DNA from 4 places in the Solibacillus daqui genome. Region 3 is predicted to be linked to each of the others. Evidence: riboswitches for the same ligand, from Rfam matches in the RefSeq annotation. Region 3 holds a riboswitch; each other region holds the start of a gene.

Region 1 (6,061 bases), 610 kb from region 3:
TGATTTAGCGAATTATGCTAAAGGACCGCCTTTTTTCACAATTGCTTCGTCTACGTTTACGAATTTTGTGAAGTTGTTTTTGAATAAGTCTGCAAGCTCAGATGCTTTTTTATCGTAAGCTGCTTTGTCAGACCATGCATCGCGAGGGTTTAACACTTCAGTTGGAACACCTTCAACAGCAACTGGGATATTTAATCCGAATACGGCATCTTGAGTTGTTTCCACATTGTTTAGTTTTCCTTCGATTGCTGCACGTACCATTGTACGAGTGAAAGAAAGCTTCATACGGCTACCAACACCGTATTCGCCACCAGTCCAACCAGTATTTACTAAGAATACTTGAGAACCGTGCTCGTCGATTTTTTTACCTAATTGCTCAGCGTAAACTGTTGCAGGTAATGGTAAGAATGGTGAGCCGAAGCATGTAGAGAATACTGGCTCTGGTTCAGTAACACCGCGCTCTGTACCTGCTAACTTCGAAGTGAAGCCGCTTAAGAAGTGATACATTGCTTGCTCTTTTGTTAATTTAGAGATTGGAGGTAATACGCCAAATGCATCTGCAGTTAAAAAGATGATCGTATTTGGGTGTCCTGCCACTGATGGTACTGCAATATTTTCGATGTAGTCGATTGGGTACGCTACACGTGTGTTTTCAGTTAATGAAAGGTCGCTGTAGTCACTTACACGTGTATGTGCATCTACTACTACGTTTTCTAAAACCGAACCAAATTTGATTGCTGCATAAATTTCTGGTTCGTTTTCAGGAGAAAGGTTTGCTGTTTTAGCGTAGCAACCACCTTCGATATTAAATACGCCGTTGTCAGACCAACCATGCTCGTCATCCCCGATTAATTTACGGTCAGCGTCTGCTGATAAAGTTGTTTTACCAGTACCTGATAAACCGAAGAATAATGATACGTCCCCAGTTTCACCAACGTTTGCTGAACAGTGCATTGGGAAAATATCTTGTTCTGGTAATAAGTAGTTCATAATACCGAAGATAGATTTTTTCATTTCTCCAGCATATTCTGTACCACCGATAAGAATGATTTTCTTTTCAAGTGATGTAATGATAAATGTTTCAGAATCCGTTCCATCTACTTTTGGATCTGCTTTGAAGTTTGGAGCAGATACGATTGTGAAGTCAGCAATGTGAGTAGCTAATTCTTCTGCAGTAGGACGGATGAATAATTGATGACAGAATAGGTTATGCCAAGCGTATTCATTAATTACTTTAATAGATAATTGAGAAGCTTTATCTGCACCTGCATAGCCGTTGAATACGAATAATTCATCGCGCTCTTTTAAGTACTTGATTACTTTTACATAAAGATTATCGAAAACATCTGCTGAGATTGGACGGTTTACTTTGCCCCAGTCGATTTTATTTTTTGAAGATTCTTCTTCAACAATATATTTATCTTTAGGAGAACGACCAGTATATTTACCTGTTTCGGCACGTAATGCGCCCTCTACAGTTAACATTGCTTCTCCACGTGATGTAGCTTTTTCAACTAATTGTGGAACTGATAATTGAGTTTGAATGTTTTCCCCATTTAAAAGTTCTTTCAGCTCGTTAGCAATTTCTACCGAATTCATCTATTAAATACCATCCTTTTTTATATTATTCCCTTGTGTAGGGGAGTTATTTGTTAATTCAAAAATAGTATAACACATTGATTATAATAATCTATACTAATTATGTATTATTTTTTTAGGAAATTTTATCTGTTTAAAAACTGCATGAAATAAGACAAATTTAATTGACAGTAAAAGCTTTTTTACGTAAGATGTTTAATTGAACGGATACTCTTATCCCGAGCTGGTGGAGGGTCAGGCCCTATGAAACCCGGCAACCTGCATGAACATTCACGACATGCGTTGGTGCCAATCTGATGCAAGGATTTTTCCTTGAACGATAAGAGTGAAAGGTAATGAACGAACGTAACCCTTTCCTCGCTGTGCACTATTGCGCAGATCAGAGCGGAAGGTTTTTTTAATTTATAAAGGGAAGTTTCCTTGAAATACCTTTCGAATAACTCGTGTTGATAAAGCAAAGAAGCTGAACATGGGCGTAATGAGTACCGTCAAAAATACTTGTAAGGTTTTTTAGGAGGAAATAAACATGGCAAATCGTCGACTGTTTACATCAGAAAGTGTAACGGAAGGACATCCAGACAAAATTTGTGATCAAATTTCAGATGCAATTTTAGATGCAATTTTAGCAGCAGATCCAAATGCACGTGTAGCATGTGAAACAACAGTTACTACAGGATTAGTATTAGTATCTGGTGAAATTACAACATCAACATACGTAGATATGAAAGGGATTATCCGTGACACTGTAGCAGAGATCGGCTACACGCGTGGTAAATATGGCTTTGATGCCGAAAACTTAGCAGTACTTGTAGCAGTAGGTGAGCAATCTCCTGACATTGCACAAGGTGTAGACCAAGCGTTAGAAGCACGTGAAGGTTCAATGTCAGAGGACGAGTTAGAAGCAATCGGTGCAGGTGACCAAGGCTTAATGTTCGGTTATGCATGTAACGAAACGCCAGAACTTATGCCTATGCCAATTTCATTAGCGCATAAATTAGCGCGTCGATTATCGGAAGTGCGTAAATCTGGTCAGCTTGCATACTTACGTCCAGACGGTAAAACACAAGTAACAATTGAGTATGATGAAAACAACGTACCTGTTCGTGTCGATACAATCGTAATTTCTACACAGCATGATGAAGAAGCAACATTAGAGCAAATTCAAGCGGACATGAAGGCACATGTTATTGCATCAGTTGTTCCGGCAGAATTATTAGACGAAGCTACAAAGTACTTCATCAATCCGACGGGCCGTTTCGTAATCGGTGGTCCTAAAGGGGATGCTGGTTTAACAGGTCGTAAAATTATCGTGGACACTTATGGTGGTTATGCACGTCATGGTGGTGGTGCATTCTCTGGTAAAGATGCGACAAAAGTAGACCGTTCTGCAGCCTATGCAGCACGTTATGTGGCTAAAAATATCGTAGCGGCCGGTTTAGCAGATCGCGCAGAAGTGCAATTAGCGTATGCAATCGGGGTAGCACAACCTGTATCAATCGCGATTGATACATTCGGTACTGGTAAAGTAGCAGAATCTCAAATGGTTGAATGGGTACGTGAATTATTCGACTTACGTCCTGCAGGTATCATTAAAATGTTAGACCTACGTCGTCCAATTTATAAGCAAACAGCTGCTTATGGTCACTTTGGTCGTACAGACTTAAATGTGCCTTGGGAAAATACAGACAAAGCACAATTGTTAAAAGAAAAAGCAGGTTTATAAAATTAAAAATGGAGCCATTATTAGTAACATGCTAATAATGGCTCTATTTGCTTTTTTCGGTACTCGAAAAATTTAGACCAATACAATAGGAAGGAACTGTATAATTTTAAACGCTCTTATTTGCTTGAGTGTTTTGTAAAGATTTATAATATTGCCCTTTTTCAACGTATTCGCGGATGATTCGATCCATGTCCGCGCGGTCTTCTTCTGTAAGTTCACGTACAACTTTTGCTGGACGCCCCATTGCCAAGCAGTTTGGTGGAATTACCTTTCCTGGAGGGACAAGGCTACCTGCACCAATGAACGCCCCTTCACCAATTTCAGCCCCATCTAAAATGATGGAACCCATACCGACAAGTGCGCGTTTTTTTATTGTACAACTATGTAGCGTAACTTGATGACCTACTGTTACTTCATCTTCAACAATTAATGGATAAGCAGGGCTTTGGTGTAGACAAGATAAATCTTGGATACTAACACGTTCACCAATTACGGTTTTGTTGACGTCACCGCGAATTACAGTATTGAACCAAATAGTTGACTCAGCCCCAATTGTTACATCGCCTGTTATTGTTGCATAATCCGCAACAAACGCGCTAGGATGAATGTTAGGTGATTTGTCTTTGTAAGGATAAATCATGTGCAATTCCTCGATTCTTATATAAAATAGTATGTGCTGTTATTATCGTAACAGATAGAGGGAAATTTTCAATTAGCATTTATTTGAGGCACAATGTATGATAGAAAATAGAAATTTGAATGAAAGAGTGGTTTGACCATGTGGAAATGGGAAACAGAACAGCAACCGAAAGCAGTAATCGTCATTCTTCATAGTGTTTATGAACAGCATCGCTGGTACGCATGGTTAATTGAAAAGTTTAGAAGTGCGGGCTTTCATGTTGTAATGGGAGATTTACCTGGACATGGGGAGCAAGAGAAATTTGCAAGATATCATGATGAAGATTTCGAAGGATATTATAAATATACGAAATTATTATTTAAAGTAGCATTAGAATATAATTTACCATTATTTGTAGTTGGGCATGGTTTAGGTGCCACGATTGCAACGTATGTACTTCAAAAGAAAAAACTTGATTGTGCTGGAATCATATTAACTTCACCGTGGCTAAATTTAAAATTAACTCCAGGAAAATTATCCAATGCGCTATCTAGCTTTAGTGTTATTACGTCTAATGTAAAGCTGAAGCATGAGTTGACGTTACAACATTTTACACGTAACACGGATGTGTTAATGGAGCTAAAAGAATATTTGCCATTAAATAATACAGTGACAGTGAAATGGTATCGTGATTGGCAGCAAGTAACACGTACCATACGTGATCCAGAATTTAAATTACCTAATGTTCCCCTATTAGTGATGACGGGTGAAAATGATAAAATTACCGATGTTCAAGCAACAAAAAAATGGGCTTATGAACAAACGGGACACTCAGAATTCCAATTTAAACAGTGGAAAGGGTGTATGCATAGCTTATACTTTGAGCTAGAACGAGAGGAAGTTTTTAGATATAGTGTAGACTTTATAAACAACGCTTTGCGCGATTTGGGATATATTATTGAATAAGGAAAAGCCTAGTAGAGACTCCATTTTACTAGGCTTTTAAAATTTTAAGAAAAAATATATCGAAATTTTAGAATATTTGTAATATACTAAACTTTAAAATAATACACTATGCCAACAAGGGGGAAACTTATGGGATTTATTAATGAGTTTGTAGGGTGGGCCAATAATATTTTATGGGGCCCAGTAATGATTTACGGTATTTTAATTGTCGGGTTATTTTTCTCGATTCTAACAAAATTCGCTCAAGTTCGACTTATTGGCGATATGTTCACTCTGATGTTTAAAGGGGAAAAGTCAGACGCGGGTGTATCGTCATTCCAAGCGATGTCGATTGCATTATCAGGACGTGTAGGTACAGGTAATATTATCGGGACAGCTTCAGCAATTGCATTTGGTGGTCCTGGTGCGGTGTTCTGGATGTGGGTAACAGCATTCATTGGTGCATCTACAGCGTATATGGAATCAACATTAGCCCAAATCTACAAAGAAAAGAAGGATGGGCAATATCGTGGTGGTCCAGCATTTTATATCGAAAAATCAACAGGTATTAAAGCGTTAGGTATTATTTTTGCGATTGCAATGATTATGTCGGTTGCAGTTTTAATGCCAGGAGTACAGGCTAACGCCATCTCAGGTGCAGTAGAAAATGCATTTGGTATTGAGCCTTGGATCACTGGATTAGTAACAATTGTTTTACTTGGAATAATCATTTTTGGTGGGGTAAAACGTATTGCCAACGTAGCACAAGTTTTAGTGCCATTCATGGCATTAGCGTATATGTTAGTTGCATTTATTATTATCATTATGAATATTTCAGAAGTACCAGCTGTTTTATCTTTAATTTTCCGTAGTGCGTTTGCAACGGATGCACTATTTGGTGGTATGATTGGTAGTGCGATTTTCTGGGGTGTAAAACGTGCAATTTATTCAAACGAAGCAGGCCAAGGTACTGGTGCACATCCAGCCGCAGCTGCTGAAGTTTCTCACCCAGCAAAACAAGGTTTAGTTCAAGCAGCATCGGTTTACATTGACACATTATTAGTCTGTTCTGCGACGGCATTAATGATTTTATTCATGGGGACATACAACGTACATGATGGGAGTCAAGATGGTGCATTAATCGAGGCGAAATTAGATGGAGCAATCACATATAC
Region 2 (6,061 bases), 1.3 Mb from region 3:
CTTCTAAGTTAATGGAGTTAATAATTGCTTTCCCCTGTGAAAACTTCAGTGCCTCTTCCATTACCTTCTCGTCCGTTGAGTCAATTACGAGCGGTACTTTTACTTTTTTCACAACTTCATGCATGAAGTTTTTCATATCCTCTACTTCATCGCGGTCTGGGTTGGCTAAACAAATATCAATAACATGCGCACCATTTTTCACTTGTGCACGGGCAATTTCAGCCGCTTCTTCAAATTTACCATCAATAATTAAGTTTTTAAATTTGCGTGAACCAATTACGTTTGTGCGTTCGCCGATAAATAATGGACGCATCGATTCATCGTATTGCAGTGGCTCAATGCCTGAAACGACATGACCATGTGTCGACTCTTGTGGCTTACGTGGTGCATAATTCGCTACCGCCTCTCGAATTGCGGCAATATGTGCCGGTGTTGTCCCACAGCAGCCCCCTACAATATTTAACCAGCCTTTTTCCGCAAAGCCTTGTAGCTTTTTCGATAAAGAATCTGGTGTTTCGTGGTAGCAGCCTTCTTCATCTGGAAGTCCAGCATTCGGATAACAGCTAATATAGCCATTTGAAAGCTCGGCTAATGAACGAATATGATCCGTCATAAATTCTGGACCTGTCGCACAGTTTAAGCCCACTGATAGCGGCTTAATATGTTCAATTGAAATATAAAATGCTTCAATAGATTGACCGGCCAATGTTGTTCCCATCGGCTCAATTGTTCCCGAAATCATAACCGGAAGCTCTTTCCCTAATTCGGTAAACGCACGATGAATAGCAATTGTTCCAGCCTTTACGTTTAACATATCTTGTGATGTTTCAAGTAGTAATAAATCTGAACCTGCTTCAATTAGTGTTTTTGCTTGTACATAGAAGTTTTCTTCCAGTTCATCAAATGTAATACCGCCTGTTACTGATAGCGTTTTTGTTGTTGGTCCGATTGCACCTGCAACAAAACGCGGCCATTCCGGTGTCGAAAATTCACGCGCTGCCTCTAATGCAAGTTCCACGGCGCGTGTATTAATTTCAACGGCTTTGTGTCCTAAATCATATTCGTTTAGTACAAGCGGTGTACCACCAAATGTATTCGTACAAATAATATCTGCCCCAGCTTCTAAATAAGCAAGGTGTACCTTTTTCAATACATCTGGACGTGTGATGACTAAGTTTTCGTTACAGCCATCTAATTCCTCGCCACCGAAATCTTCATATGTTAAGTTTTCAGCCTGTAGCATCGTCCCCATGGCACCATCGATGATTATTATTCTATTTTGTAATTGCTCATGAATTGGATGTTTAGACATGTGATTTTTCTCCTTTATGTTTCGCGTCATACTGTTTTACATGCTCCATTAACTCCAACGTCATATCATAACGTAAAAACGGAGTAATTAAATAAATCCCATTGAAATACTGACACGCTGTTTCAAGTAGCTCTTTTGCAATTGCTAGGCCCTCTTTTGTTGCTGATTCTTTATCGTTACCACATGCCGCCATACGTGCTAATACTTCGTCAGACAGCTTAATACCCGGTACTTCATGATGTAAAAATTCGGCACTTCGGGATGATGTCAGGGGCATAATCCCAATATAAATCGGCGTTTCTAAATGCTTTGTTGCCTCATAGATTTCGATAATTTTTTCTTTTGTATAGACCGGCTGCGAAATGAAATAATCTGCACCATGCTCAATTTTTTTCTCTAAGCGCTGAACTGCACGGTCTAACACACGAACATTTGGATTAAATGCCGCTGCTACAGAAAAATTCGCTTGTTTTCGTAAAGATTTCCCGGTAAATGATCCACCTTCATTTAGTTGCTTAATCAGTGAAATGAGCTCCATTGACGACACATCGTACACACTTGTTGCCCCTGGGAAATCCCCTACCTTTGTTGGGTCACCTGTTACAACTAAAATGTCATGTAACTCTAACGCATCGAGTCCCATTAAATGTGACTGGAGACCAATTAAGTTACGGTCACGACATGTTAAATGTGGTAATGAACGGACACCGTGTTCCTTTAAAATCGCTGCCATCGCAATATTACTAATTCGTGGTGATGCGAGCGAATTATCGGCCATCATTACAACATCTGCGCCTGCCTCCGATAGCTTTTTTGCACCTTCAACAAAGCCTTCGATTTCTAAATGACGTGGCGTGTCTAACTCTACAATTACTGAACGCTCTCGCTTTGCTTTTTCATGTAGTGGTTCATGCTTGCGAGGCTCTGCTACACGGACAAATTCTGTACGCCCCTTTGTTTCGGCCTTTTCTTCAATCGGACTTAAATTCGCTAAACGTTTTTTCGCAGCCGCAATATGCTTTGGTGTTGTTCCACAGCAACCGCCAATTAAACGCACACCTTGATTCACTAATTCTTCAGCGGCACGCGCAAAATAATCCGTTTCCGATTCATAGACAACACGCCCATCTTCTACATCTAAAAGTGAAGCATTCGGATAAGCGGATAAATAAGCATTCTTTGGTAGGCTTACTTGCTCAAATGCTTGAATTGTATGGAATGGACCAAGACGACAGTTGCTTCCAACAATATCTGCACCTAATCTTTCTAAATCATGTAGCGCCTCATTGAATGACATACCATTCTGCAATACGCCCGCTTCTTGCATTGTTACTTGCGCAATAATCGGAAGGTCTGTTAGCTCGCGCAATGCATGTACACAAAGCGATAATTCTTCAAAGTCATAATACGTTTCTAGTAAAAAGCCATCTGGTTCACCAGCTAATAGCACCTCAGCCTGTTCTTTAAATGTTGTTAAAATTTCTTCCAAGGTAGCATCGCTTTTACGAATCCCTCGAATTCCACCAATTGTTGCAAGCACATACTGTCCTCCTGGTGCTGCCGCGCGCTTGGCAATTGCTAGTGCAGCTTCATTAAATTCTTTAACACGCCCATCATAGCCGTAACGTGCTAGTTTAATAGCATTGGCACCATACGTATTTGTTTGAATAATGTCTGCGCCAGCCGCGATATATTCACTATGAATTTTTTCAATAATTTCAGGACGTGCAATATTCATTTCCTCATGACAATAATCTAATCCATATGAATATAATAATGTGCCAATCGCACCGTCTGCTGTTAGCACCTTTATTTTTAAATCTTCAAGTAAACCCATTGCTTTCACTCCATTATTCACAGTATTTTCAGTATTTTAGTGATACAAAAAAGCCTTCTTTTTTAAATAAAAAAGAAGGCTTCAATCATGACGAACTTAGTTCCCTTCTCATCTTCTGGCATTTGCCATCTGGATTTAGCACCTGACTTTTGTTGGTTGCTGAAGCTTCATCGGGCCAGTTCCCTCTACTTCTCTTGATAAGAATTTTATGAATTTTTCAGATAATTAAGTGAATCATACCGTTATCACACACGAACGTCAACCCTTTATGCAAATAAAGTATAACTTCCTACATTGCAAACGTTTTCTTTGTAAAGAATCGGGTTTATAATCACTTTTTAATAGGCTGTGATTATTTATACAATCTGCGCACTAATTTGTTCGGCTGTTTTTTTACCGTTTTGGATACATGCGCCAATGCCCACACCAAAATACGAGCATCCTGCTAGTAACACATTTGGATAACGAAGCGCTAATTCTTTTACAACAACACTGAGTGCTTCGTTATGCGCTAAATCATAACGTGGCATTTTGTCGATCCATTTTGTCACATTCACAACTGTCGGCTCGGCTTCAATACCAAGACTTAGCTTAATGTCCTCTAGCGCAACTTGTGTCAGCTCTTCATCTGTCATCACCGCTAATTCTTCGTAGCGCGGGTTAATGTTCTTATAAAAGAGACGAACAAGTAAATTTCCTTGTGCCGATGTGTGCTTCCATTTACGACTTGTCCATGTTGAAGCATTACATATTAAATCGGAATGATGCGAAACGATAAAACCGGTGCCATCTGCCGGGAGTACGCTATCTGCAACATCAAAGCCTACATACATCGTTAGTGCAGAAGCATTCGTGAATTTTTCAAGTTGTTGGTTAATCACAGCGTCTTGTAAAACCGCTCGAACCGTTTCATTTGGCGTTGCTAGAACAACGAAATCAGCTACAATTGTTTCGTTAGCTAGCACTACATCATATTGTTCACCGCGCTTATGGATTGCTTGAATTGCTGTGTTTTTCTTGAATTCTACTTCTGTCAGTGTTTGCTCTAAACGATCAATTATTGCCGATAAGCCTGATTTAAAAGAAATAAATTTTTTATTTGCAGCTTTGTCAAATTGCTCTTTATTTGCTTCAAAGCCTTTAATAATCGAACCATATTTGTTTTTGTAATCGACTAAGTATGGCAATGTTGAATTCAAGCTAAGTTGATATAAGTCTCCCGAATAAACACCAGCTAATACAGGGGCAATTTGATTGTGCACTATTTCTTCACCTAAAAAGTACTCTAAAAATTCACCTATTGAGCTTTCTTTTGTGAAATTGGTATTCGGCAACTGTAAATCCTCAAGCGACCGTTGCTTTCCTTCTTCTGAAATGAGCGTACTTGCCATTAATGACTCCACACTCATGGGAATGCCAAATGTCGAACCGGCAGGAATCGCGTGTAGCTCGTTATTCGTATGAATGTATGAAATTCCGGTTTCGTTGTACACAAGTTCATGTTCAAAATCAAGTTCTTGAACAAGTTCTAATACTCCAGGGTGACGTGCCACAATAGAATCAGCCCCCGTTTCCATAATGAAGCCACCTTTGTGCTCCGAATGTATTTTCCCACCTAAATACGGATTTTTTTCAACTAATACTAAACGCGCTCTTACATTATTTTCAGCAAGCTGTTTTTTCAAATAATGCAACGTCGTTAAGCCTGTGATTCCGCCACCTACCACTACTACTGTTTTCATATTCATTCTCTCCTATTAATTCGCGCTCTTGTTCTTATTTAAGTATAAGCTCTTTTAGTGAAAAATTGGACTGACGGATATTACAAATTTGTATATAAATCAATAAAAAAAACGCATATTAAAGAGTTGCTTTAACATGCGCTAATTTTTACTTTTCTAATGATTGCGAGACATTTGCTAACGCATCCGCTGCGTAAGTTACTTCATCAAAGGCACTACCTAGTTCTAAAATAACATCACCAATTTTTTTTACTTCATGTTCTACTAAATTATTTTGCGTTTTTGTCGCATCCATTGATTCCACAATTGCATTAAATTGTATTTCTGTATTGTGCATACTTTCTTCACCAACAATTACCGCTAACTTAATTTCTTCCAGAGATTTTTGAAGCTTAGTTGTACGAATATTTGTATTTTGTAATAATGCTTCTACATTAATTGCCGATTCTTTTGTTTGCTCTGAAAGCTTACGCACCTCTCCAGATACTACACCAAAGCCTTTACCCGCTTCTCCAGCACGCGCCGCTTCAATCGCCGCATTTAATGCAAGTAAATTAGTTTGGTTTGCTATATTTGTAACGATGCCCATTGTGGATTCCATTTCTTTTGAAATTTCCGTTAGCTTGTCCATTTCCTCCGAAATCATCGCCACTGAATGTTGAATCGCATTCATACTTACCGCTTGCTGTTGGATTTGAACTTTCCCTTGATGCGCTTGCTCCGTTGTCTTTTCTGAATAATCGATGGCTTTTTTCACATAATCAACCATCACTTCTGATTGTTCAGTCAACAGTTGGAAAGAAGCATTTGTTTGTTCTGAAATAGCTGCCAAGTTAGCTGATGACCCTATGATAGCATTGCTAACTTGACGTTTCTCTTGCTCTAATTTTTCCTTAATCGCTTCAATAACATACTCAAATTCCTCAAGAACAACTTGTTGCTCAAAGTTTAACATTTTTGAAATAGCTGTAATCGTATGATAGGATTGGCTCTCCTGCTTGATATTCAGCTGTACTAAACGAATAAAATCAGTGAGTATACTTTGGAACGCACCGATATACCATTTCGTTTTTAGACCAATATGAACATGCACTCGTGCAATTTTTTTTCGCTTTTCCAAATATTCCGAGTCGATGACACCACTAAACATTTCACATATATGACGCTGTA
Region 3 (6,061 bases):
CTCAATTAATTTAAATTATCATAAATCGATGTGAATAAAGTTTGTCCACCACCAATTTATTTATTCAATTTATGTGTTAAGTTGGCCAAGTTAGTGAATAACAAAAAAAATTAGCCGGCAAAGAGCTAATATATTTTTGAAGAGGCAACATATCATTTTTCTGTAGAAAAAAATTGCGATCATCTTTTAAACGAAGGTGCTTAGTGATTGTTGAAGTACTGTCTAATATTCTCTGGAATAATTAAATCAAATCATACTTCTTTAATGCCAATGCAATACCATCCTCACTAGAATCTTTCGTAACAAAGTTAGCGATTGATTTTAATGTTTCATTTGCGTTTCCCATCGCAATACCTAAGTCTACAAGTTCTAGCATATCAACATCATTTTCTCCATCCCCAAAAGCAATAGCCTCTTCCTTCGTCAATCCAAAATAATTGAGCACTTTTTTAATTGCCACGGACTTAGAAACCTCGTCTACGAGTACATTTACAATATAGGAATGCCAGCGTTTATAGTGGATTTTTGGAAAATGGGATTTGTACTTTTCAATTTCTGTATCATCAGCAAACAAACAGAGCAAATATGTCTCGTTAAGATCTACTGCCTTATAAATAGGTGGAAATTCCTCTAACCGCAATGTTTCATACAGTGCCTTCATTACTTTAGGATGTTGTACCTCATTCATATGTAATTTTTCAGAATAATAAGTAAGTGCATTTTGTTCTTGAAATGCAAACTTGGTAAATTTATTAACCGTTTCACTAGGTAAAACTGTTTTATGAATGCATGTCCCTCGATGTGTTACGTAAGCTCCATTAGCCGTAATAAATGTGTCTACTCCTAGTTCAGCTATTTCACCACACATTGATAATGGTCTACCTGTTGCTGCTACCACTTTCATCCCACTTGTTGTTAGCTGCCTTATCGCCATTTTTGTGCTTTCTGGAATAGTCCCATCTTTATAATTTGTAATGGTTCCATCTACATCAAAGAATATTATCTTGTACTTCACATTAACCCTCCAATAGCAATAATTCACTTACTATTCTATTTTAATTTAATATTTCATCGTATATCATTATCTTCTCCACTAAAAAACTTGTGGCGCAACTCGAACTCACAAAACTGCTAACAGTTCGCTCGATTAATTCTTATACTATCTTCCTCTCAAATTATTGATTAATCACTTTCACATAGCAAACACATTCATGTTTGCGCTTTACATGTTGAAACAGCTCTAGACTCTTCCCTGTGTAATGCGCAAAAGCTGTGACAGGGTATAATTGATCAACGGATGCGTTCATCAAATTTTTCATTTCATTTCCTTCTAAATACACGTGATAATAGGATGATGTTTTTTCAAAGTCATTTTTTTCATACCAATTTTGCACACATGGATCGTCTCTTGTCCATGCTTCGAAATACTCTATATGTAACTTCATTGCTTGTTGTTGCACTGCATGTAGTAGCGCTTCTCCAATCCCTTGACGCTGAAAATCAGGGTGTACCGCAATATGCCAAATCATCCCTCCAATTGAATCTTGCTGCGTGCATACTGTCTTTGGCGTGGCTTCATACTCTACATCAATTAGCCCAACGATTTGCCCGTCGATTTCGGCGACTAGCTCAATTGCTGCATTTTTGTATGTTTCTTTCAGTTGGAGCACATTGTCAAAATAAGCCGTATTTAAGAATGATAGTATACGGCAACGAAGCCACCCTTGTTCGTCTTTTTCTGTATAGTTACGAATTATCATAAGTTCTCCTTTCAATTCTGTGTATTTTCAAACCATTTTTCTATAAGTAACTTTTTTTAATGAGCCCCATTCTTTTTCTAAAGCATCAGTTGCTAGTAGCTTCCACGGATTAAAGATGGTTTGTCCATGCTTGTTAAAAAATAGGTTATCGCCAATATAATAAGCGGCATGCTGAATCGTTCCTATGTCATCAAGCCAAGCCAAAACATCACCTGTAATCAGTTCCTCACTATCCACTATTTCATATTGACTTAACGCTAATTTTTCTAAAAACGTTTTTTGATGTACCCATTCATGGATTATCCATTGCTGTTTGCCATTAGAAATTGCATATAAGACGGCAGCTAAGCAATTTGCTCCTTGCTGATGACTAAATACATTTGTAAAAGGCTTTAAATGCTGTGGCAAGGATGCAGGAGCTTGTTCACATTCCCCATTATCCCACCACTGTGAAACCATTGTTTTTAAAATTTGTTCTTTCGTTTTCCAACTCAAAGTGTCCCACATTGCCCGCTGAAAAACGACTTGATTATTATGTATATAATCTTTAGGAATTTCTTCTAAATTATCTATAAAGGATACGGGCACCACTAATCCGCGCTCACATTGCACTTGTGCTTGTAAAAGCATTTGTTTCTGTTCAGTCGGGATTTGCTCAATCCACTGACAATTTGCTACGATTACATAATTTACATACTTGATATTCCAGTATTCATAGCTATTTGTAAAATCAATTTGACTGTATGTGCTATGTGTATAAAACTCTTCAATCGGCATAACAAGTACTTGTGAAAAATCGATTTGTTTATGATAAAGTTCACCGCTAATAAAAAATAGATCTCTTCTTGGTACATAATTTTCAATCCATGCCGTTAAATTTTCGGCACTTGGTATTATTTTCATTTACCTATCCCCCTTGGAAGTATAATCCAAATAATAAACGATATTTCTGAATAAAACAATTATTGAGAAATAACTAACAAATTGACTTATAGTAATTTTTCGTATATTCTAAAGCTTATTTATTAAAAATGAATAGTTTCTTATCATGAGAGATGGAGGGACGGGCCCTTTGAAGTCTCGGCAGCGGAATAATTTCTATGCCAAATCCTGCAAGAATTTTTTCTTGATAGATAAGATGAGTATATGATTTCATACCTCTTCTTGTTTACTTAAGAAGGGGCTTTTTATATGTATTCGATATGATTTGAACTATATTGGAGGTAGCAATGCAAAAAGGAAATCCATGGGCGTTAATCCCTTTTGTTGTGTTTTTAATTTTATTTATCGGTTCAGGCATTGTGCTTGATGACTTTTATGCCTTCCCCGTTATTGTTGCCATCACAATTTCTAGTGTTGTTGCAATTTTAATGAATCGAAAAGAAACGTTATCGAAAAAAATTGATGTTTTTAATCAGGGTGCAGGTAATCCGAACGTTATGCTAATGGTATTAATTTTCTTACTAGCTGGTGCGTTTTCTGAAACGGCAAAAGGTATGGGTGCGATTGAAGCGACAGTGAACTTTGCTTTATCAGTTTTACCACAAAACTTACTAGTCGTCGGCTTATTTATTATCGCGTGCTTTATATCACTTGCGATGGGTACCTCTGTTGGAACAATTGTGGCTCTAGCTCCGATCGGTTTAGGTATTGGTGAGCAGACAGATATTTCTATACCACTTTTAATGGCTACAGTTATTGGTGGTGCAATGTTTGGGGATAACTTATCGTTCATTTCCGATACGACGATCGCCTCAGTTCGTTCGCAAGGTGCGGAAATGAAGGACAAATTTAAGGTGAACTTTTTCATCGTTTTACCTGCAGCGATTATTACATGTGTTATTTTAGCAATATTTACATTAAATGCATCGGCGGAAGTGGAATATACGACCTTTGAATTGTATAAAATAGTGCCATATATCTTCGTCATTTTATTTGCATTAATTGGTTTTAATGTATTCACAGTGTTAGCTAGTGGAATTATTTTAGCTGGAATAATTGGTCTAATCGATGGGAGCTATTCCATTATGTCATTCGTACAAGCGATTGGAACTGGTATGAGTGCCATGTTTGAAATGGCATTTTTAGCAATATTAATTGGTGGGATGGTTGAAGTCATTCGACATAACGGTGGGATTGATTTTATCGTCCATATTGTGACACGAAAAATCAAATCGAAAAAAGAAGCTCAATTTGCGATAGCGGGTCTTGTAAGTTTAACAGACCTTTCAACAGCGAATAATACGATTGCTATTATGATTGCTGGCCCATTAGCAAAAAATATTGCGGAGCAGTATCAGATTGAACCGCGCAAATCTGCAAGTATTATCGATATTTTCTCTTGTGTCGTTCAGGGCATTATCCCATACGGCGCACAGTTTTTAGTTGCCGCTAGTGTTGCAGGCATTTCCCCTATTTTAATTATGCAATACTCGTATTACTCTATTTTAGTTGGAGTATGTGGCGTGATTGCGATTTTAATTGGATATCCGAAGACAAAAAAGCAGATTTAATGTAAAGTCCGTAAACGAGTGAAAACTTGTTTGTGGATTTTTTTTTCGAAATCTCCAAAAAATTTAATAATTCCCACTGCCCATTATATCTACAATTTTTTTTAATGCCTTTATGATTTTGCAAATATCCTCTTTTAACGATTCCACTACAAATTTAATTGTTCAATTTATGTGTTAAGTAGGGCAAATTAGAGAATAAGTAAAAGGAAGCATATTTTTAATATACTATTTTTATGAGGAGTGTCATATCTAATGCCTTACGTAAGTGTCATTAATGAGGGTACATTTGAGGTGGAAATAGGGAAAAAATTAGTATTAGCACTGGAAGATAACGGTGTTAATATTCTTCACCTATGTGGTGGGAATGCTCGTTGCACTACTTGCCGAGTAGAAATTTTGGCGGGTGATTACTTAGATGTATCCCAAAAAGAAAAGAAAGCCTTTGCGAATAAAGCCGTTGACGAGTTCTTATATGATGATTGTTTGCGATTGTCTTGTCAAATAACAGTAAGTAAAGATATTACAATTCGCCCAATAATGACTGTAGAAAACACTGGCAAAGATGCTGGTCCAAGGCCTGCAGACTAATTAATGTTTTTTCAAATTTTACTTACACACGTGTTGATTATCTATTTTGGTTATTCAACACGTGTATCTTTTCATTTAAATTGTTTGTGTCAATAGCTTTAACTGCTTTTTTAACTCATTAATCGAAAGTGGCTGTTCAACAACTTGTTGGTTAGCCCAAAAGTGGTCGTCATGATATCGTGGAACAATGTGCACATGAAAATGAGTGCCCTCATCCATGATTTTACCGTTATTTTGAATGACACTAACCCCATCTACATGAAATTCTTTTTCTAGTAATGCAATCAGTTGTTTTTGAATTACCAGTAATTCAACTAATAGCTCCTCACTTAATTCTAAAATCGTTTCGAAATGTGCTTTTGAAATAATTAGCAAATGACCTATTTGAATCGGATCAATATCAAAAACCACTTTATAGTTTTCTGTTTCAAGTATCACGTGATGATCTTCTATTCCTTCACAAAACACACAGTCCATTAGATCCCCTCCAATTAGTAAAATCCCCTATATTTTAACATACTAAAAACGGCATATGAAAAGTTCCCCTTCCATACACCGAAATCATTTACCCTACATATAAATGATCTTTTCGACCATGCAATATATAATACAAAATTAAAAAAGCAAAAATGAAAATTCCTAAACCGAAATACATTGAACCATAGCCAATGATCGGCTCTAAATATCCTAACAAATACGGACCAAAACCTAGCCCGACATCAAGCCCAATGAAGTATGTTGACGTAGCTAACCCCATATTTTCTGGAGATGTCACTTTAATTGCAAGCGCTTGGAATGTAGAGGCAACGTTCCCGTAACCTATCCCAATAATTGCACCTGCTAGTAACAATGTAAATGATGAATGCGCGGTACTTAATAGAAGTAAGCCGACAGCAAACAACACAATGCCTGGATACATAATAATGTTTGCCCCTTTTGCATCCATTAAACGCCCTGTAAATGGACGTGTTAATAGGAGCGCTACAGCATATACAAAGAAAAATAAGCTCGAAGCTGAGACAACATCTCGTTCTTCGGCAAAGAAATTAATAAACGATAAAATCCCTGCATAGCCAAGTGCAAATAGCATAATTAAAATACCTATTGGTAGAGCCTTTAAATCAATAAAATCCCCAATATGGAAGCCTTTTGTCGTTGAAGCTGTTGTTTTTTTGCTTGCAGTCGCAATAGAAGTTGTTA
Region 4 (6,061 bases), 690 kb from region 3:
ACTAAGTTCATTGCATTTGCTGAAGAATAATTCAGAGAGATTTTTTCTACTAATTTTGTATCACCGTTAATTAAATACATCGAATGATTGTGTTTGTTATAGGCAATAATTTCAGTCGTCCCACCATCAGGATTTTGAACGCCTGAATCATAATGAGCATCGACTGATAATTGATAATTTTGTACAGCTGCTTCCGTTGTTAAGCTCGGTGCCGCAATCAATGTTCCAGCCAACGCTAAAGCGAACATTGTTTTTGATGTAAAGTATTTACTCATTTTCCTACCGCCTTTTCTAGTTTTGTCTAGTTTAAGGTTGGATAGTTAATAGAATGTTAATTGTTTTCAAATTTTTGTAAAAACTAAAGTATGATTCAAAAAATGACTCATTTTACATTTTTAGAAAATTCTGTTTTATCTTCGTGTTTACTGGCATAGCCTTTTAAGCACTTAAACGTATCACATGGCTTTATCGCAGACATGCGATAGCTCACCAAAGTTATACAGAAGCTTATTAGAAAAACCAACCACATTTAATGACTAAAATCCATTTTTAAGGAGTAGGTTTGCTTCAAGTTCGAATAAAAGTAATCTTACTATTAATCGGATTTCGCTCGATTTGTTATTATATTTCGATTACAATAGAAAAAATTGAACTATACTAAGGGAGCGGAAAAATGACAATTCAATTTATTAACTATCCAAAATGTACAACCTGTAAAAAAGCACAAAAATGGTTAGATGAAAACGGTATTGCCTATGAAAATATTCACATCGTTGAACAAACGCCTTCTAAAGAACAGTTAAAGGCATATTATGAAGCAAGTGGTCTTCCCTTAAAGAAATTTTTTAACACATCAGGCATGAAGTACCGTGAGTTAGAGTTGAAAGACAAATTACCAACAATGTCTGAAGACGAGCAATTAGCACTATTAGCATCAGATGGCATGTTAATTAAACGTCCACTCGTAACAGATGGAAAAAAATTAACATTAGGATTTAAGGAGTCTGACTTCTTGGAAACTTGGAAATAACCGTTGAATATCATTGAATTTCCGAACGAAATATGGCAAAATGAACTTGAATATACTACATATTACTTGGAGGTTTTCTCATGAGCACACCAAAAGAATTAAGTTATACAAAAGAGCACGAGTGGATTAAAGTTGAAGGAAACAAAGCAACAATCGGTATTACAGACTTCGCACAATCTGAATTAGGCGACATCGTATTCGTTGAGCTACCAGAAGTAGGAGACGAAATTGCTAAAGATCAACCATTCGGTAGTGTGGAATCAGTAAAAACAGTTTCTGAACTTTACGCACCAGTGTCAGGTACAGTTGTTGCAGTAAATGAAGAATTATCAGATAACCCAGAATTCGTTAACGAATCTCCATACGGTACAGCTTGGATGATTACAGTTGAGCTTTCTAATGAAGCTGAAGTTGAAGAATTAATGGATGCAGATGCATACGCTGAATTAATCGAGCAATAATATTTAACGTCGAAACCTAGTATGTTTAGGTTTTGGCGTTTTTTGGTTATTAAACTATGGGAGGTGCTTTCATGGGAAAATGTATCATAGTAGAAGGACGTGCAGATAAGTTGAGAATCGAGCCAATTTTAGCAGAGAATGTGACAATTCTTTGTACGAATGGCACAATCAGTGAAGTCGATTTAATTGATTTATTAGAAGCTTACGAGCAAGATGATATTGTGACATTTTTTGACGCAGATAAAAATGGAGAAAAATTACGAAAGCTCATGAATCGGGTGTATCCAGAAGCGCAACAATTTATTATTCCGCAACAGTATAATGAAGTTGAAAAAACACCAACCGTTATATTACGCGATTTATTACAACAGGCAAAATTTTTAGTAAGATAGGAATGACATTACGATGGAACAATGGACAAGAAGCCAATGGGAGCAAAGTGTACAACAACATGAAAAAAGTGCACTTTTTATCTATACCCCTATGTGTGGGACATGTGATGTGGCCAAAAGAATTTTAAATGTAATTGAGGAATTACTACCAGATTTACCGATTGGAATGGCAAATATCAATTATTTAGAGAACCTCGCACAAGATCTGAAAATTGAAAGTGTTCCTTGCTTACTTGTTTCTAATAATGGACAATTACAGGAAAAAATTTATGCTTTTCAATCCGTACCATTTTTGTATGAAATATTAAAAAAGTAATTGACGAACAATTATTAGCATGATAAAGTAACATTCATACAAAACAAACTTAATAGCGTTACTCTTATAAAGAGAGGTGGAGGGAAGTGCCCTATGAAGCCCGGCAACCAGCAATTATTGCAAAGGTGCCAAGTCACACAAAGATTATCTTTGAAAGATGAGAGAACGGTTCAACGTATAAATTTGCGAAACCTTTCTACTTGTCGTGGTAGAAAGGTTTTTTGTTTGTTCTAAGAGGCGAATAAGTAAAAAAGCGATTATTGAACATAACGAACAGGTTATTTCAAGTTAAAGGAGTTCAAGCGATGATTGATATACAAAACATAACGAAAGTTTATAAAACAAAAAACGGCGATCTAACCGCCGTCAATGATGTAAACTTGTCGATTAATAAAGGTGAAATTTTCGGAATTATTGGATATAGTGGGGCCGGTAAAAGTACGATGATTCGCTTATTAAACGGTTTAGAAAAGCCAACAACTGGCTCGGTTATTGTCAATGGACAAGATATTGCGAAAGCGTCAGGTAATGAGTTACGTTCAGCTCGCCAAAAGATCAGCATGATTTTCCAACACTTTAATTTACTTTGGTCACGTACGGTTGAGGAAAACATTGCGTTCCCACTTGAAATTGCAGGTGTACCGAATGCCAAGCGTGCACAGCGCGTAGAGGAATTAATCGAACTAGTTGGTTTAAAGGGGCGCGGTAAAGCGTATCCGTCACAATTATCGGGTGGTCAAAAGCAGCGTGTCGGCATTGCCCGCGCATTAGCAAACAATCCAGAAGTATTACTTTGTGATGAAGCAACTTCTGCACTAGACCCAGAAACAACGGATTCGATTTTACAATTACTGCTAGACATTAACAAACAAATCGGGCTAACAATTGTTCTGATTACGCACGAAATGCACGTTATCCGTAAAATTTGTAACCGTGTCGCAGTTATGGAAGCTGGTAAAGTTGTAGAACAAGGGGATGTATTACAAGTGTTCCAACTTCCTCAAGCACCGATTACGAAAAACTTCGTATCGAAGGCTGCTGGTGAAACGCAAGAAACACAAGCATCGCTAGAGCAAATTTTAACGAACTATCCATCAGGAAAAATTGTGAAATTGACATTTGCTGGAGCTACAACAGAGCAACCGGTCATCTCCCAAATTATTAAGCAATTCGATGTTGTCATTAATATTGTGCATGGCAAAATTTCAACGACAACGGGCGGTTCACTTGGTACATTGTTTGTCCACATTGATGGCGACAAGCAGCAAATACAAAAGGCACTCCAATTTTTAAAACAGCATGAAATACAAATGGAGGTGATTGAGCATGATTAATCAATTATTTCCAAATGTGAATTGGGACAAAATGCTCGAAGCCACATACGAAACATTGTATATGACAACAGTCGCAACGGCAGTGACATTCGTATTGGGTATTTTAATCGGGATTGTTTTATTTTTAACAAGCGACAATCAACTATGGGCTAATAAAATCGTCCACTTTTTAACGGGATCTATCGTTAATATTTTCCGTTCGATACCGTTTATCGTGCTAATCATTTTATTAATTCCTTTCACGAAGTTTTTACTTGGAACAATTCGTGGTGCTAATGCAGCATTACCGGCTTTAATTATTGGGGCCGCACCGTTTTATGCGCGCATGGTATTAATTGCGCTACGTGAAATTGATAAAGGTGTTATCGAAGCGGCTCGTTCAATGGGTGCGAAAACGTCAACAATCATTTGGAAAGTATTAATTCCAGAAAGCTTACCGGCGCTTATTTCTGGGATTACAGTAACAGCGGTAGCACTTGTAGGGTATACAGCGATGGCTGGTATTATCGGTGCAGGTGGTCTTGGAAACTTAGCCTTCCTTGATGGTTTCTCTCGTAATCGTACAGACGTTACATTTATGGCGACCATTATTATTTTAATCATTGTATTTATTATTCAAATTATTGGTGATAGCATTACAACAAAAATTGATAAACGATAGTTAGTGGCAATTACGCCGTAATTATATAGCCAATACTTATCGAACAAGCATCTCTTAACTTGATGACTCAAGTTAAGCCCCCGGCGGATGTCACAGATTTTTAGAGGAATTTTTCGAGCAAACTCGAAAAAATCTGGACGCATCTACGCCGAGGCGTAAATGATTAAGAGGTGCCTCTGTATAGTGAATATCCAGAATATAAAAAATGTTCGAAAAGTTTAGGTGAGAAAAATATAGAATAGAGGAAAAAATGATGAAAAAATTATTATCTTCAGTAGCATTAGGTGCTTCAATCCTTGCTCTAGCAGCATGTGGGACAGACGAAAAATCAACAACAGGCAGCGATACAACAGCAGAGCCAACAACATTAGTGGTAGGTGCTTCAAACACACCTCACGCCGCAATTTTAGAACAAGTTCAACCAATTTTAGAAAAACAAGGTATCGAATTACAAATCGAACCTTATCAAGATTATGTATTACCAAACCAAGACTTAGAATCTGGTGATTTAGATGCCAACTACTTCCAACATATTCCGTATTTTGAAGGTCAAAAAGCAGAATTTAACTATGACTTCGCAAATGCTGGTGGTATTCACATTGAGCCAATCGGTATTTACTCTAAAAAATATGCATCTTTAGAAGAGCTTCCTGAAGGCGCAACAATTCTATTATCAAACTCTGTAGCTGACCATGGCCGTATGCTTTCATTACTTGAAGCACAAGGTTTAATCAAGTTAGCTGATGGTATCGATAAAACTAAAGCAGAGCTTAAAGACGTTGTAGAAAACCCAAAAAATTTAGTATTTGATTATGATACAGCTCCAGAAATGTTATTCCAAATGTACGATAACGAAGAAGGTGACGCGGTATTAATTAACTCAAACTTCGCAATCGACAACGGTATTAACCCATTAGAAGACGCAATCGCCATCGAGTCTGGTGATTCACCATACGTGAACATCATTGCTGTTCAATCTGGTGACGAAGATTCAAAAGAAATTAAAGCATTAGTTGAAGCATTACACTCTAAAGAAATTCAAGACTTCATCGTAGAAGAATGGGGCGGCTCAGTAGTTCCAGTTGACGGGAAGTAACAAAATAATTGTATTTAAAAAAACCATTTTCCAGTTTGTTCTGGAGAATGGTTTTTTTCATTATTGAAACCTCGACAGACGTGAATAGAATTTAGATACAAAATCCACAAATACTTGTTCTGATGGAGCGAGGTCCCGTGTTGTTGGCGCGATGATGCCGACCGTTCTACGGATTGTAGGACTTGCAATTGGCATCTTCACCGTCATACGCGGTGTCGAATCGTAAAGTGAGCTTTCCGGTAGTAGTGTCACACCGATTCCTGCAGCAACTAAACCTTTCAATGCATCCATATCTTCACCCTCAGATGTAATCTTTGGAACGAAGCCAGCTGAACGACAAGCGTCAACGGCAACTTTTTGTAAAATATATCCTTCTGGGAACAATACAAAGTTGTCATTTTTTAAATCAATTAAATGAATTGAGTCTTGTTTTGCTAATGGATGTGTCGCGGGTATTAAAGCGTGAATGCTTTCACTAAAAAGAACGGTTGTATTAATCGCCTCATCTTTTGGCGGTAATGGACCAAGTAATGCTAAATTAAGTTCGCGATTTTTTACGGCTTCAATCAAATATTTATAGGAACCTTGGCGTAAATGGAATGAAATATCTGGGTACTCTTTCTTAAATGCAGAAATGATGGTTGGTAAAACATAGCTAGCTAAACTTGTAGGAAAGCCAACTTTAATTGTCCCTTTTGCTGGGTCTAAATACTCTTCAACTTGCTTGGCAGCAAAATCAATTGCCTTCAGGGCGGTAATGCTGTGCTCTAA

Evidence for each region. Region 3 has a riboswitch for S-adenosylmethionine ahead of O7776_RS11855 (Na+/H+ antiporter NhaC family protein). Riboswitches for the same ligand answer to the same signal wherever they lie in the genome.
Region 1: linked by a shared signal. The riboswitch ahead of metK (methionine adenosyltransferase) and the one ahead of O7776_RS11855 (Na+/H+ antiporter NhaC family protein) in region 3 are both predicted to bind S-adenosylmethionine.
Region 2: linked by a shared signal. The riboswitch ahead of O7776_RS18105 (bifunctional homocysteine S-methyltransferase/methylenetetrahydrofolate reductase) and the one ahead of O7776_RS11855 (Na+/H+ antiporter NhaC family protein) in region 3 are both predicted to bind S-adenosylmethionine.
Region 4: linked by a shared signal. The riboswitch ahead of O7776_RS15460 (methionine ABC transporter ATP-binding protein) and the one ahead of O7776_RS11855 (Na+/H+ antiporter NhaC family protein) in region 3 are both predicted to bind S-adenosylmethionine.

What each region holds. Positions count from the first base shown of each region.
Region 1 is NZ_CP114887.1:3,047,120-3,053,180, reverse strand. Features, by position in the region: gene pckA (phosphoenolpyruvate carboxykinase (ATP)) at 13-1,599, opposite strand; SAM riboswitch class I at 1,810-1,925, shown strand; gene metK (methionine adenosyltransferase) at 2,126-3,322, shown strand; gene O7776_RS14875 (gamma carbonic anhydrase) at 3,429-3,962, opposite strand; gene O7776_RS14870 (alpha/beta hydrolase) at 4,101-4,907, shown strand; gene O7776_RS14865 (alanine/glycine:cation symporter family protein) at 5,037-6,061, shown strand, end outside.
Region 2 is NZ_CP114887.1:3,704,517-3,710,577, forward strand. Features, by position in the region: gene metH (methionine synthase) at 1-1,312, opposite strand, end outside; gene O7776_RS18105 (bifunctional homocysteine S-methyltransferase/methylenetetrahydrofolate reductase) at 1,305-3,149, opposite strand; SAM riboswitch class I at 3,255-3,353, opposite strand; gene hemG (protoporphyrinogen oxidase) at 3,506-4,891, opposite strand; gene O7776_RS18115 (globin-coupled sensor protein) at 5,040-6,061, opposite strand, start outside.
Region 3 is NZ_CP114887.1:2,439,229-2,445,289, forward strand. Features, by position in the region: gene O7776_RS11840 (Cof-type HAD-IIB family hydrolase) at 242-1,015, opposite strand; gene O7776_RS11845 (GNAT family N-acetyltransferase) at 1,176-1,760, opposite strand; gene O7776_RS11850 (hypothetical protein) at 1,788-2,663, opposite strand; SAM riboswitch class I at 2,801-2,900, shown strand; gene O7776_RS11855 (Na+/H+ antiporter NhaC family protein) at 2,990-4,273, shown strand; gene O7776_RS11860 (2Fe-2S iron-sulfur cluster-binding protein) at 4,526-4,861, shown strand; gene O7776_RS11865 (HIT family protein) at 4,937-5,338, opposite strand; gene O7776_RS11870 (MFS transporter) at 5,427-6,061, opposite strand, start outside.
Region 4 is NZ_CP114887.1:3,126,840-3,132,900, reverse strand. Features, by position in the region: gene O7776_RS15485 (choice-of-anchor I family protein) at 1-275, opposite strand, end outside; gene O7776_RS15480 (arsenate reductase family protein) at 674-1,030, shown strand; gene gcvH (glycine cleavage system protein GcvH) at 1,111-1,491, shown strand; gene O7776_RS15470 (toprim domain-containing protein) at 1,563-1,883, shown strand; gene O7776_RS15465 (thioredoxin family protein) at 1,897-2,199, shown strand; SAM riboswitch class I at 2,261-2,363, shown strand; gene O7776_RS15460 (methionine ABC transporter ATP-binding protein) at 2,505-3,533, shown strand; gene O7776_RS15455 (methionine ABC transporter permease) at 3,526-4,194, shown strand; gene O7776_RS15450 (MetQ/NlpA family ABC transporter substrate-binding protein) at 4,448-5,290, shown strand; gene gltC (glutamate biosynthesis transcriptional regulator GltC) at 5,351-6,061, opposite strand, start outside.